DNA from 2 places in the Mumia qirimensis genome. Region 1 is predicted to be linked to the other one. Evidence: predicted binding sites of a transcription regulator. Region 1 holds the regulator's gene; the other holds the start of a gene.
What was found. The regulator HrcA, encoded in region 1, represses chaperone genes, less so after heat shock. The targets are predictions, from matches to a motif close to TTGGCACTCGNNNNNNNCGAGTGCCAA.
Positions count from the first base shown of each region.

Region 2: the regulator HrcA is predicted to act here: its motif matches at 2,676-2,702, upstream of groL (chaperonin GroEL).

Region 1 is NZ_CP162023.1:1,694,804-1,702,114, reverse strand. Features, by position in the region: gene AB3M34_RS08215 (PhoH family protein) at 1-699, opposite strand, end outside; gene dnaJ (molecular chaperone DnaJ) at 828-1,970, opposite strand; gene hrcA (heat-inducible transcriptional repressor HrcA) at 2,002-3,021, opposite strand; gene AB3M34_RS08200 (DUF3097 domain-containing protein) at 3,148-3,999, shown strand; gene AB3M34_RS08195 (ABC transporter permease subunit) at 4,016-5,059, opposite strand; gene AB3M34_RS08190 (ABC transporter ATP-binding protein) at 5,056-5,955, opposite strand; gene AB3M34_RS08185 (GntR family transcriptional regulator) at 5,952-6,344, opposite strand; gene hemW (radical SAM family heme chaperone HemW) at 6,437-7,311, shown strand, end outside.
Region 2 is NZ_CP162023.1:962,137-969,447, forward strand. Features, by position in the region: TPP riboswitch at 1-106, opposite strand, end outside; gene thiO (glycine oxidase ThiO) at 1-3, opposite strand, end outside; gene AB3M34_RS04620 (EamA family transporter) at 73-1,008, opposite strand; gene AB3M34_RS04625 (LysR family transcriptional regulator) at 1,081-1,998, shown strand; gene AB3M34_RS04630 (dihydrofolate reductase family protein) at 2,003-2,638, opposite strand; gene groL (chaperonin GroEL) at 2,832-4,463, shown strand; gene AB3M34_RS04640 (hypothetical protein) at 4,577-5,752, opposite strand; gene AB3M34_RS04645 (SigE family RNA polymerase sigma factor) at 5,749-6,321, opposite strand; gene AB3M34_RS04650 (FMN-binding negative transcriptional regulator) at 6,408-7,091, shown strand; gene AB3M34_RS04655 (metallophosphoesterase family protein) at 7,046-7,311, opposite strand, start outside.

The DNA of each region.
Region 1 (7,311 bases):
GAAGGCGTCGTTGAGCGTGCGGCCACGCATGTAGGCCAGCGGCGCGACCTCGATCGTCCCGGCCGCGAGCAGCTTGGGGATCGTCTCCGGGTCGAGCATGTCGTGCAGCGCGTCGTACAGCGGGCGCAGGTAGGGGTCGATCTTCTCGCTGAGCGTGCCGGGCAGGAAGCCGAGGTTCTCGCCGGCCTCGACGGCAGGCCGGGTCAGGATGATCCGGTTGACGTCCTTGGCCTGCAGCGCCTGCACGGCCTTCGCCATCGCGAGGTAGGTCTTGCCGGTGCCGGCGGGCCCGATCCCGAAGACGATGGTGTGCTTGTCGATCGCGTCGACGTAGCGCTTCTGGTTGAGCGTCTTGGGACGGATCGTCCGGCCGCGGTTGGAGAGGATGTTGAGGCTCAGCACGTCGGCCGGGCGCTCCTCGGTCTCCGTCCGGAGGATCGTGATGCTCCGCTCGATGGTCTCGGTCGTCAGACCCTGACCGGTGCGGATCATGGTGACGAGCTCCTCGAGGAGGCGCTCGACCAGGGCAGACTCGGCTGCCGTCGCGCGGATCGTGACCTGGTTGCCCCGGACATGGATGTCGGCGTCGAAGCTCGACTCGACCAGCCGGAGGAACTCGTCTGCGGGGCCGAGCAACGACACCATCGGGATGCTCGCCGGGATCGTCACGGTGTGCTGCAGGGGTTCAGGTGTACTCATCGGCGCCCCCTCGGGGGCAGTTCTCCTTCGCGTCGTACGGACCACTCCATCGTAGGCGGCTCGGGTGACGGTGTGCGAGCGTGATTCTGTCCTCGTTCGGCCGGGCGCATCGGGCCCGGCCGGGGCGATCAGCGGAAGACGTCGCGGATCCGGCCGAAGACTCCACGGTGCGGAGCAGCGAACTCCGGCTCGACCAGCTCCTCGCCGCGCTCCGACGCCAGCTGGCCGAGCAGCTCGCGCTGGCGGTCGTCGAGCCTCGTCGGGGTCTCCACCACGACGCGTACGAGGAGGTCGCCACGCCCGACACCGCGCAGGTGCGGGACGCCGCGGCCGCGGATCGTGACCGTCTCGCCGGACTGGGTCCCGGGTGCGATGTCGAACGCGATCGTCGCCTCGGCGGCATCGACACCGGTGTCGGCCTCGAGGGTCGGCAGATCGATCTGGGTGCCGAGCGCCGCGGCCGTCATCGGGACACGGACGTCGCAATAGAGGTCGTCGTCGGAGCGGGTGTAGACCTGGTGGGGCTCGACCTCGACCTCGACGTACAGGTCGGCGGCCGGGCCGCCTCCGGGGCCGACCTCGCCCTCGCCGGTGAGCTGGATCCGGGTGCCGGTGTCGACGCCGCCCGGAACCTTGATCGTGAGCGTGCGGCGGCTGCGGACACGGCCGTCGCCGGCGCACTCCTCGCACGGGTTCACGATGACGCTGCCGAAGCCCTGGCAGGTCGGGCACTGGCGCGCCGTACGGATGTCGCCCAGGAACGAGCGCTGCACGTGCTGGACCTCTCCCCTGCCCCGGCACGTCTGGCAGGTCACCGGCTCGGCACCGTCGGCGGACCCGTTGCCGTGGCACGTCGCACACACGACCGCGGTGTCGACCTTGAGCTCACGGGTCGTGCCGAAGGCCGCGTCGGCGAGCGACACGCTGATGCGGATGAGGGCGTCGTTGCCGCGGCGGGTACGACCACGCGGACCGCGCTGCGTCTGCTGGCCGAAGAACGCGTCCATGATGTCGCTGAACGAGAAGCCGGCACCGAAACCACCGCCGCCGGCATTGCTCAGGGGATCGCCGCCACGGTCGTAGAACGAGCGCTTCTCGGGGTCCGACAGCACCTCGTACGCCACGGTGACGGTCTTGAAGCGCTCCTGCGCCTCCGGATCAGGGTTGACGTCCGGGTGCAGGGCGCGCGCCAACCGACGGTACGCCTTCTTGATCTCCTCGGGGCTCGCGTCACGGCTGACACCGAGGGTCTCGTAGTAGTCCTGGCTCATGCGTCCTTGTCTGTCTCTCGGTCGCTTCTGTTCAGTCGCTGAGGGTCTGGCCGACGTATCGGGCGACGGCGCGCACCGCCGCCATCGTGCCCGGGTAGTCCATCCGGGTGGGGCCGACGACGCCGAGGGTGGCGAGGGGCTCCGTGCTCGTGCCGTACGCGGTGGCGACCAGCGAGGTCGCCGAGAGCTCCTCGTACGGCACCTCCGCACCGATGCGCACCGTCAGCATGCTCGGCGAGGTCGCCTCACCGAGAAGCTTGAGCAGCACGACGTGCTCCTCCAACGCCTCGAGCACCGGCTTGATCGAGGTGTCGAAGTCGGCGCCGAACCTGGCGAGGTTGGCGGCGCCCCCGACGGCGACGCGCTCGTCGGCGCGCTCGTCGGAGAACGCGCGGGTCAAGGTGGCGACGACCGCCGTCACGATCGGCTGCTCCTCAGGCCTGAACGTGGTGATCAGGTCGGCGACACCGGCCGAGGCGTCCGGGAGACGTTGGCCGACCGCCGCACCGATCACCTTGCCGCGCAGCTCGACGAGGAGCAGGTCGTTGGGCTCCTCGGGGAGCTCCACGATCCGCTGGTCGACGCGACCGGAGGAGGTGATGAGCACCACGAGGATGCGTCCGCGCTCCATCGGCACCAGCTCGACGTGCCGCACGGTGGACCGGGTGAGCGTCGGGTACTGGACGAGCGCCACCTGGTGGGTGAGCTGCGACAGCAGCCGCACGCTGCGCTGCACGACGTCGTCGACGTCCACGGCACCGTCGAGGAAGGACTCGATCGCGCGACGCTCCGGCGTGCTCAGCCGTCGCACGGAGGCGAGCCGGTCGACGAACAGACGGTAGCCCTTGTCCGTCGGGATCCGCCCGGCACTCGTGTGCGGCTGGGCGATGAACCCGTGCTCCTCGAGGATCGCCATGTCGTTGCGCACCGTCGCCGGCGAGACACCGAGCTGATGGCGGTCGACGAGGGCGCGGGAGCCGACCGGCTCCTGCGTCGCCACGTAGTCCTCGACGATGGCACGCAGCACGGCCAGCTTGCGCTCGTCGAGCACGACCTCTGCCACGATCCCTCCTCGTCCAGCACGGCCCTTGGCACTCACGCGCCCTGAGTGCCAGTCTAGCCAGCCGCACCAGCCGCGTGTGGCTCCCGGTCCGACGCGTCCCGAACCGCTAGTTTGCTGCTCGTGGCTCACGACCGATACGGCTCCGACGTCCTGTCCGGCGACTGGCGCGTCCCCAAACGCGGGCGCTCCACCGAGGTCGAGGCCGAGATCGGCATGGTCGTCGAGGAGGTCGAGACCGACTTCTGCGGCGCGATCATCCGTACCGACCGCGATCTCGGCACCGTCGACCTCGAGGACCGGCGCGGCAAACGCCGGACGTTCCTCCTGGGTCCGGGCTTCCTGCTGGAGGGCAAGCCGGTCGTCCTGAACGCGCCGGCACGCCCTGCTGCTCCGGCGCGGCCTACTCACACCGCCTCCGGCTCCGTCGCGGTCCAGGACACGAAGGCGCGGGTCGCGCGAGCGAGCCGCATCTACGTCGAGGGCCGACACGACGCGGAGCTCGTCGAGAAGGTGTGGGGCGACGACCTCCGGGTGGAGGGGGTCGCGGTCGAGTACCTCGAGGGCGTCGACGACCTGCCGTCGGTGGTGGCGCGCTTCAAGCCGGGACCGGGACGCGACCTCGGCGTCCTCGTCGACCACCTCGTCCCCGGCTCGAAGGAGTCCCGCATCGCCCAGGCGGTGCTCCGCGGGCCGTACAAGCAGCACGTCCTCGTCGTCGGCCACCCCTACGTCGACATCTGGCAAGGGGTGAAGCCGGAGCGAGTCGGCCTCGAGAAGTGGCCGGTGATCCCGCGCAGCATGTCGTGGAAGCACGGCATCTGCCAGTCTCTCGGCTGGCCACACCGCTCGCAGGCCGACATCGCTCACGCGTGGAAGCGCATCCTCGGGTCGGTCCGGTCGTACGCCGACCTCGAGCCGGCGCTGCTCGGACGCGTCGAGGAGCTCATCGACTTCGTCACGCGCTGAGCACCGGCTGCGAGGACTACGGCGCGTCGGCGCGGATCCGCCAGAAGCACAGCCCTCCCAGTCCGAGCGCCAGCGCGAGCACGAGCGCCGCCTCACGCCACTGCAAGGTCCAGAAGTGGCTGGCCGGGTGAGCGGTGACCTGTTGCACGTAGCCCTCGTCCGCCAGCCGGTCGAAGCAGGCTGCTCGGGCTTCCACCGGGGCGTTCTCCCCCGGTGGCGGACCACCGCACTCGGCGACCCACGCCGGCAGCGTCCGCATCCGCTGCCCGTCGGCGTCGAGCGTGACGTTGGACAGCTCCCACTCACCGGTCTGTCCCGTACCGACCCGGATCTCCTGCACGTTCTCTATCTCGTCCTCCGTGCCAGAGATCATCAGCGAGACGAGGTTCTCGTCGGTGATCGGGGTGGTGATGGTCTGCGGATCCGCCAGCTGGGCGCGCACGGTGATCACGACGAGCAGCTGGACGGCGAGGACGAGCACCAGGGTCACTGCCATCGCGAGCACCGTCCGCCGGAGCACGAGCCCGGCCAGCACCCCGATCGCGAGCGCGAGCAGCGCGTAGCCGACCGGGACGAGGCCCCGAGCACCGAAGACTGCCGGCTCCATGCGCGAGACCATGAAAGGGCCTGTCCCCTCGCCAGTCGCGATCGCGCGCTCGATGGGACCCGACCACCAGGTCACGCCCCACGACAGCAGACCCGCGACCGCAGCCGTGACCACGGCCGCGCCGCCGAGCTTGAAGGCGAGCCATCGCGTCCGCGTGACCGACTGGCTCCACGCGAGGCGGTGCGTGCGCGCCTCCAGCTCGCGCGCCACCATCGGCGCACCCCAAAAGGCGCCCACGACCAGGGGCAGTGCGTACGCCGCCGCGATGCCCGCGTAGTAGAGCGTGACCTTGAACGCGTCGGCGCTCAGCCCGGTCAGGAACGAGCTCGCCCCGTCCTCCGCCGCGTCGACGATCCCCGGGCCGGTCACGGCCAGCGCGACGAGCAGCACAGCAACGGCCAGGGCGGTCGGAACGGCCTGGCCGCGCAGCTGGCGCCAGGTCAGCCAGGTCATCGGACCACCTCCACGGTAGGGCGTGGACGTTGGGAGGAGGCGTCGCTGCGCAGGTAGGCGAGCACGAGGTCCTCGAGCCCGAGCGGAGCGGCGTCCCACGACGGATCCACGATCGGTGCTGCCGTGCGGACCACGAAGGTGCTCTGGCGGTCGGTGTGGCTGGCCGTGACGACGTGCTGGCCGGCGGGGCCGGTGTCGGAGGCCCGTCGCGCTCCCGTCATGCGGCGGTGAGAGGCGAGGAGGTCGTCGAGATCACCGGCCACCCGCACCTGCGAGTCGACGAGCACGACCAGGTAGTCACAGGCCCGCTCCAGGTCGGAGACCAGGTGCGAGGAGAGAACGACGGTGAGGCCCTGCTCCGCGACAGCCTCCATCAGGTCCTGCATGAACTCGCGGCGGGCGAGCGGGTCGAGCGCGGCGACCGGCTCGTCGAGGATGAGCAGCTCCGGTCTCTTGCCGATGGCCATGGTGAGCGCGATCTGGGCGCGCTGACCGCCCGACAGGCTGCCGGTGCGACGATGCGGGTCGATGCCGAGCCGGTCGATCCGCTCGCGGACGATCCGTTCGTCCCACCGCGGATTGAGGTGCGCGCCGAGTCGCAGGTGGTCGGCGACGCTCATCCCGCGGTACGTCGGTGCGTCCTGGCTCACGAAGCCGACGCGAGCGAGGTGCTCGGCTCCGGAGGACGGATCCTCGCCCAGCACCTCGACCCGACCCGCTGTCGGGGCGAGCAACCCTGCAGCGAGCCCCAGCAGCGTGCTCTTGCCGGCGCCGTTCGGGCCGACGAGGGCGACCACCCGGCCCGACGGGAGATCGAGCGTGCAGTCCCTCAGGGCCCAGTGGCGACTTCGGCCGTACCTCTTGCCGAGCTCATGCGTTCTCAGTGCTGTGGTCATGCGATGTCCTCCTCGGAGGCGGCCCGAAAGCTGGTCATGAACAGCGCCTCGATGCTCTCGTCGTCGAGGCCGGCGCGGCGGGCCTTGGACAGCCACCGCTGAAGGTCGGTGCGCAGTGGGCCGTGCGCCGCGAGAGTGTTGTCGGTGAGGGTCCGCGTGATGAACGTGCCGACCCCCGGTCGGGGTGCGACCAGGCCGTCGCGCTCGAGGTCGCGGTAGGCCTTCAGCACGGTGTTGGGGTTGATCGCCAGCTGGCGGGCGACGTCCTTCACGGTAGGGAGCTGGTCGCCCTCGTCGAGAAGGCCGAGCCGAAGGGCGCGGCGTACCTGCTGCACGAGCTGCAGGTAGGCGGAGACTCCGGATCGGGAGTCCAGATGGAACTCGATCATGCGATGCTCCTAATGTACTATCTGAGTAGCACTATAGATGAGCGTCTCTGCGGGCGCAACGGTCGCTGGGAGGGCCCTGAGAGACTGGAGGCATGCCGTCCACGCTGCCCGAAGGGGATCCCGTCCCCGATGACGGCTCTCTCCCCGACGGTGCGCTCGACGCGGTCGGAAAGTCCCCGTTCGGGGTCTACGTGCACGTCCCGTTCTGCGTCACACGCTGTGGATACTGCGACTTCAACACGTACACGTCCTCGGAGCTGGGCCCCGGTGCCTCGCACGACTCGTACGCCGACACCGTGCTCGCCGAGATCAACCTGGCGGCCTCGGTCCTGGGGCGCGAAGGCCGGCGCCTCCCGCCCGTCGAGACCGTCTTCGTCGGTGGCGGGACGCCCACGCTGCTCGCCTCCGCCGATCTCGGCGGGATCCTGGAGGCGATCGACGCGACGTTCGGCCTCGCCGACGGCTACGAGGCGACCACCGAGGCCAACCCGGACAGCGTGACGCCCGCGTCGCTCGCCACTCTCCGCTCGCACGGATTCACCCGGATCTCGTACGGCATGCAGTCCGCCGTGCCTCACGTCCTCGCCACGCTCGACCGCACCCACGACCCCGCGCGGCTGCCGGACGTCGTGCGGTGGGCCCGCGAGGCAGGGTTCGAGCAGGTGAGCGTCGACCTGATCTACGGGACGCCCGGCGAGTCGCTCGCGGACTGGGAGCGGTCCCTGGAGACGGCGCTCGCGCTCGAGCCCGACCACGTCAGCGCCTACGCCCTGATCGTCGAGGACGGTACGGCGTTGGCTCGGCGAGTCACGCGCGGCGAGATCGCCGCGCCGGACGACGACCTGATGGCCGACATGTACGCCGCCGCGGACGCGCGTCTCGGCGGAGCCGGTCTGGGCTGGTACGAGCTGTCGAACTGGGCACGCGACGAAGCCGCCCGCTGCCGGCACAACGAGCTCTACTGGAC
Region 2 (7,311 bases), 730 kb from region 1:
CACCTGCTCCTGCCTTCCTTCGCCGGCATGACCCGGATCAGGTTCGACGGTCGGAGCGGCATCGGCTCCCTCTCAGCCCTTGGCCAGGGCTCCCGTGGGGACGTCCGCACCGTAGGCGTCGGGAGGCGGCGGAGTCAACCGTCGCCGCGACTGCGTGGATCCGAGCAGCACACCGGCGATCACGACCCCGCCGAACACCAGCTCCACCGGGTCGAGCCGCTCGTGCAGGAGGAGGGCGCTGGCGCTCATCCCGACGACCGGGACCAGCATCGAGAACGGCGCGACGGTGCTGGACGGGTAGCGCGTCATCAGGATCGTCCAGAGGCCCGACCCGAGCACCGTGCCGATGACGACGGTGTACGCGATGCCGAGCACCGCGGGCAGCGCCTCGACCGTGAACGACGTGGCGAGGGACTCGCCGATGCGGTCCGGGCCCTCGACGATCAGCGCCACCGCGAGCATCGGAAGCGGCGGCACGACCGACATCCACAGCGTGAGGTGGAGCGGGTTCGAGGGACGCGCCTGCCGGTTGGCGAGGTTGCCGAACGCCCAGCCGAGCGCGCCCAGCAGCGTGAGCACGACGGGGAGGAGCGCCGCGGTCTGCGAGCGGTGCCACGCGACGCCGGCGAGCCCGACGATCGCGACGACGATGCCGAGGACCTGGCGTCCGCTCAGCCGCTCCCGGAGCAGGACGCCGGCGAGCACGACGGTGAACGGTGCCGATGCCTGGAGGACCAGCGACGCGAGACCGGGGGGCATCCCGGCACGCATCCCGGCGTACAGGAAGACGAACTGCGCGATGCCGAAGCCGACGCCGTAGCCGATCAGCCAGCGCAGGCGCACGTCCGGACGAGGGACGAGGAGGATCGTCGGGATCGCCAGCAGGCCGAAGCGCAGCGCGACGCAGAACATCGGCGGGTACTGCTCGAGCGAGGCGTGGATGGCGATGAAGTTCAGCCCCCAGCAGATCGCCACGAGCACGGCGAGCGAGCGGTCGCGGTTGGTCACCGGACCAGCGTGCGGGTGAACCAGGATGAAGCACAAGCGACTATTGCTTCGCTGACGTTGTAGCGTTCCTTCATGGAAACCGCCGGGATGGACGTGGAGAAGCTGGCGATGCTGCGCGAGCTCGCTGAGCGGGGAAGCATCACCGCGGTCGCCGACGCGACGTACCGGACACCCTCCGCCGTCTCGCAGGCGATCAAGGCGCTCGAGCGCGACCTGGGCGCTGTCCTGGTCGTGCGCGAGGGGCGCGGGGTCCGGCTCACCGACGCCGGCGCGCTGCTCGCCGACGGTGCGGTCGAGGTGGCGGAGGCGGTCGCGCGGACCCGGGCCAGGTTCGAGGAGTTCCGCGGCGGCGTGACCGGAGAGGTGACGGTCACGGCATTCCCGAGCGGGGCGGAGATGCTGCTCGCACCGCTGCTGCCCCGCCTCGCCGTCGAGGCTCCGGGGGTCACGCTGCGGCTCAGCGACCTCGATCTCGCCGAGTACGAGCTCGCGGCTGCGACCGCCGACCACGACCTGGTCCTCGGTCACTCCGTGCTCGCGGTGCCCGACCCGGCGACGACCCGCCTGCACGTCACGCCGCTGCTGCGCGAGCCGCTCGACGTCGCGGTTCCCGCGAAGCACCGGCTCGCCGACGCCGGCAGCGTCCGACCCCAGGACCTGGTCGACGAGCCGTGGATCGGCGTCCCGGTCGGACACCCGTTCGACCTGCTGCTGCCGATGCTCGCGGTCGACGGACGCCAGCCGCGGGTCGTCCAGCGGTTCCTCGACAACCACGTGGTCGCCGCGTTCGTCGCGGCCGGTCAGGGAGTCGCCCTGCTGCCCCGTCTGTGGCGGCGAGCTGCCGAGGCCAAGGGCGTACGCCTCCTGCGGCTCGACGGCGTCCGCGCGGGGCGGCACGTGTTTGCCCTCGCTCGCCCCGACCGCGCCGAGCGGGCAGCCGTACGCCGCGTGCTGAGGGTGCTGGAGGACGTGGCGGCGGAGCTGGGCTGACGGGTCAGCGCACGACGCGCGCCCACAGGTTCTGCACGTCGCCCGAGGTCGACCGGTCGAGCCACTCCAGGGCCACCGGGAGGCCGCCGGGTGCTTCGAGCACCCGGGTGCCGTCCCCGACGAACCGTGGGACGACGTGCAGCAGGACCTCGTCGAGGAGTCCCGCCTCGAGGAGCCGCCGCGACGTGACGGCGCCGAGGACGACGACGTACTTGTCGCCGGCGGCCTCGGCCGCGACCGCGTACGCCTCCTCGACGGTGCCGGTCACGTGCACGTGGTCCTCGCTGGCCGGCGCCTCCTCCGGATCGTGGGTGTGGATGACGATCGGGCCCTCCCACGCGCCGCCGAACGGCTTGCCCGTGAGCTCCTCGATGTCGTCGGGCTGGGCGCCCGGCGGCTGCCAGTGCGCCGTCCTCCCGCCGACGAGCAGCGCGCCGATGTTTGCGATCACCGTGTCGACGATCGCGTTCGGGCCGCCCATGGTGGGGTCGAGGAGCCAGCTCAACTCCTCGCCGGGGCCCGTGATGAAGCCGTCGAGGCTGGCAGTGGCATGGTAGAGCGAGGTGGCCACGGGCAGGTCCTTCCGTCGGGTGTGGAGCAGGGACCAGCCGGCGACGCCGAACTCATCGGTCCGCCCCACTCTTTGCACTCTCAGGGACCGAGTGCTAAAAATGGCATTAGCACTCGTCTCTGGCGAGTGCCAAAGCACAGCACGAACGGACCAGGACGATGAGGTTCGAAGGTCGCGGCGGGAAGGGTTCGTCGTGGACGCGGGCCGTCCGTCGCGGGCATCCCCTGGGCCATCCACCTCTACGCGGAGGAATCGCGGGAGCATGCCGAAGACCATTGCATTCAACGAGGAAGCCCGTCGCGGCCTCGAGCGCGGGATGAACACCCTCGCCGACGCCGTCAAGGTGACCCTCGGCCCCAAGGGCCGCAACGTCGTCCTCGAGAAGAAGTGGGGCGCCCCCACCATCACCAACGATGGTGTGAGCATCGCCAAGGAGATCGAGCTCGAGGATCCCTACGAGAAGATCGGCGCCGAGCTCGTCAAGGAGGTCGCCAAGAAGACTGACGACGTCGCTGGCGACGGCACCACCACCGCCACCGTGCTCGCCCAGGCGCTCGTGCGCGAGGGCCTGCGCAACGTCGCGGCCGGCGCCAACCCGATCGCGCTCAAGCGTGGCATCGAGAAGGCCGTCGAGGCCGTCAGCGCGCAGCTGCTCGGGATGGCCAAGGACGTCGAGACCAAGGAGCAGATCGCTTCGACGGCCTCGATCTCCGCTGCTGACCCCACCGTCGGCGAGATCATCGCCGAGGCGATGGACAAGGTCGGCAAGGAAGGCGTCATCACCGTCGAGGAGAGCAACACCTTCGGTCTCGAGCTCGAGCTCACCGAGGGCATGCGCTTCGACAAGGGCTACATCTCGCAGTACTTCTACACCGACCCCGAGCGCATGGAGGCGGTGCTCGAGGATCCCTACATCCTCATCGCCAACTCCAAGATCTCGAACGTCAAGGACCTCGTGCCGGTCCTCGAGAAGGTCATGCAGTCGGGCAAGTCGCTGCTGATCATCGCCGAGGACATCGAGGGCGAGGCGCTGGCCACCCTGATCGTCAACAAGGTCCGTGGCACGTTCAAGTCCGTCGCCGTCAAGGCCCCGGGCTTCGGCGACCGCCGCAAGGCCATGCTGACCGACATCGCCATCCTCAGCGGTGGCGAGGTCATCAGCGAGGAGGTCGGCCTCAAGCTCGAGAACGCTGACCTCTCGCTGCTCGGCACGGCCCGCAAGGTCGTCGTGACCAAGGACGAGACCACCATCGTCGACGGCGGTGGCTCGGAGGACCAGATCACCGGCCGGGTCAACCAGATCCGCGCCGAGATCGAGAACTCCGACTCGGACTACGACCGCGAGAAGCTGCAGGAGCGCCTGGCGAAGCTCGCCGGCGGTGTTGCGGTCATCAAGGTCGGCGCGGCCACCGAGGTCGAGCTCAAGGAGCGCAAGCACCGCATCGAGGACGCCGTTCGCAACGCGAAGGCTGCCGTCGAGGAGGGCATCGTCGCCGGTGGCGGCGTCGCGCTCGTCCAGGCGACCGCTGCGGCGTTCGAGAAGCTGGAGCTCGAAGGTGACGAGGCCACCGGTGCGCAGATCGTGCGCTCGGCCTCGACCGCTCCGCTGAAGCAGATCGCGATCAACGCCGGCCTCGAGGGCGGAGTCGTGGCGGAGAAGGTCCAGGGCCTCCCCGCCGGTCACGGTCTCAACGCGGCGACCGGCGAGTACGTCGACCTCATCGCCGAGGGCATCCTCGACCCGGCCAAGGTGACCCGCTCGGCGCTGCAGAACGCAGCCTCGATCGCGGCGCTCTTCCTCACCACCGAGGCCGTCGTCGCCGACAAGCCCGAGAAGAACGCTCCGGCCATGCCGGGCGGCGACATGGGCGACATGGGCGGCATGGGCTTCTGATCGCTCGCGATCAGAACGATCAGCACAGCTGATCGGAGCCACCGTCTGACGCACCACGTACGACGCCCCGTCGGTCTTCGGACCGGCGGGGCGTCGTCGTCTGTGCGGTGATGTCAGAACGTGTCCTCGCCGGGGAACATCGCCTTCCTGATCTCGGTCGACTGTGCCCGGCACTCGACGGACTCGACGCCGCGCTGGGGCACGTCGCAGTCGTAGAGCGTCCAGCCCTTACGGCCCTCGAGCCGTGTGAGCACCATCGGGCTCCCGTCGGTGTCGAACGTGACCTGAGGGATGTCGAGACGTTGCTCGTCGATCTGCAGCTCCGTGCGCTGTCCGGTCCGGACGTCCTCGGCGACGATCGGATCGCCCGGTCGGCCGTCCCGCTGGACCCAGCTCCCGGCCAGCAGCCTCAGCCGCCCGTCGGGGGCGAGGTACTGCTGCTCGTCACGCTCGTCGCCCTTCAACGGGACGACGGTCCAGCCCTCGAGGCCTCCGCCGGGTCCGCCCCGGCCGAGCTCGCCGTCACCGGACGTGAGGATGGTGCGTCCGGCGACGGCGGCGACCAGGACGTCACCGGCCGTCTCGGGCTCGAAGAACCCGTCGTCTCGTCGGGTGTTCCAGACCCGGTACTCACCACCGGACCCCATCTTCATCTCGATCACCACGACACCGCGCGAGACGCCGTGGACGACCCCGTCGTCGGCGGGAGCCTCGGCGGACGACTTCTCGAGCGGGACGCGTCGAGCCTGCTCCGTACCCTCGGCGACGTCGTAGACGTGCACAGTCGTGCGGCCTCCGGCGCGACTCGTCCAGGCGACGACGGAGGACTCGACGTCGGCGGCCAGGCTGGGGAACCATCCGTCGTCGCGGCTCACCGGATCTCCGATCGGCGTCTCGTGCCCGTCCGGCGTCATCAGGTACGGCCGACGGTCGTCGCCCAGGTAGACGACGCCCTCGGGGGTGGCGACGGCCATCCCGCGTGGACCCCCGTGGGTGCGGGGGTGCGCCGTGCCCAGGATCGAGATGTGGGTCGACCCGACGAGGTGGGCATGGAGTCCCGAGGTCGGCTGCACGCTCACCGGTGGCTGGCTGTCGTGCAGGAGGGGCCGGAGGAGGACGGTGCCGAGGACGAGTGCACCGGCGGCCGCGGCGGTGACGACGGGGACGAGCGCCAGCCGGGGGACCCGACGGCGGAGCTCGCGTCCGGTGATCGCCGCCAGGTCGGGGGCAGGGACGTGGCCTGCCGTGTGGTCCGTGACCGAGTCGTGAACGAGCGTCTCGAGGTTCATGCCGGGCTCCTTCCGAGATCGATCGTGGGTTGCGGGGCGAGGTCGGAGTCGGGTTCGTCTTCCGGGGCGAGCCGGTGGCCGCGTGCACCCAGCTCGGCGCGCAGGGCGCGCATTGCCGCGCTCGCACGGCTCTTGACGGTCCCTGGCGGGATCCCGAGGACGGTCGCCACCTCACGCTCGCTCAGGTCCTCGAAGTAGCGGAGGACCACCACGGCACGCTGCTTCGCGGGGAGCCGCTGGAGGCACCGCCACACCTGGTCGGAGGTCGCGACCGCGTCGGCGTGACCGACGTTCCCGCGCTCCGGTACGTCGGGGACCGACCGCTCGACGTGCCGCCATCGTCGGCGCCACCCGTCGCGTGCCTCGTTGACGACCATGCGGCGTACGTAGGCGTCGGGGTGGTCGGCGACCTGGACGCGTTGCCACGACGAGTACGCCTTGGCGAACGCGGACTGCACGACGTCCTCCGCATCGCTCCGGTTGCCGGTCAGGGCGTGGGCGAGCCGGAACATCGGTGTCCAGCGGACGGCGACGAACGCTTCGAAGGATTCGCGCTCTTCAGGGGTCATGGTCTCAAGGACGTTGTCGGGCGGGCGATCGGTTCATTCAGGTCGCCCGACCACGCCAGCGGGCGCCTCCGTCGTACCGTGGAGCTGTGTACGTGCCGCGAGCCAACGCCCTCGACGACCCCGCCGCGATCGACGCGCTGATCTCGAGTGCGGGAGCGGGTGACCTCGTGACTGCGGACGCCGACGGGCTCCCGTACGCCACCCGGCTCCCGCTGGTGTGGCTGCGCGACGAGGACCGGGTGATCGCGCACATGGCGGTCGCGAACCCGCACTGGCGCACGATCGACGACGGCTCGCCCGCCCTGGTCGTCGTGACGGGACCTCAGGCGTACGTGTCGCCGTCCTGGTACGCCGCGAAGGCCGAGCACGGGCGCGTCGTGCCGACCTGGAACTACAGCCGGGTCGAGCTGCGCGGGTCGGTCCGTGTCCACCGCGAGGCCGGGTGGCTGCGGGACGCCGTCACCCGCCTGACTGTGGTGCACGAGCGACCGCGGCCCGAGCCGTGGCAGGTGACCGATGCTCCGGAGGCGTACGTCGAGGGCCAGCTGCGGGGCATCGTCGGGATCGAGGTCCTGGTGACCTCGGTCGCCGGCAAGGCCAAGCTGAGCCAGAACCGCTCCGACGCCGACCGTGCGGGCGTGGTCGCTGGGCTGCGTGCCGAGGGTGGCCCGGAGGAGCACGCCGTCGCTGACGCGATGACGGCCGACCCGCTGCGGCCGGACGTTCACTCCGACTCGACGTCGTCCCACGACGTCGGGTCCACGAGGTAGACCTGCTCGCCGGCCCGCGGGTCACGCGCGTGCAGCGTGTGGAACGTCGGTGAGAAGGGCCCACCGAGGTCGACCACTGTCGCGGACGCCCCCAGCACACCGCGGATCAGCTCCGGCGGACACGTGCGGTCGTTCCGTGTGACGACGCCCGGTGTCGACCACACCGGCACGCCGTTCGCCATCCCGGAGAGCTGGAGGTGGAAGTGCCCGCACAGCACCG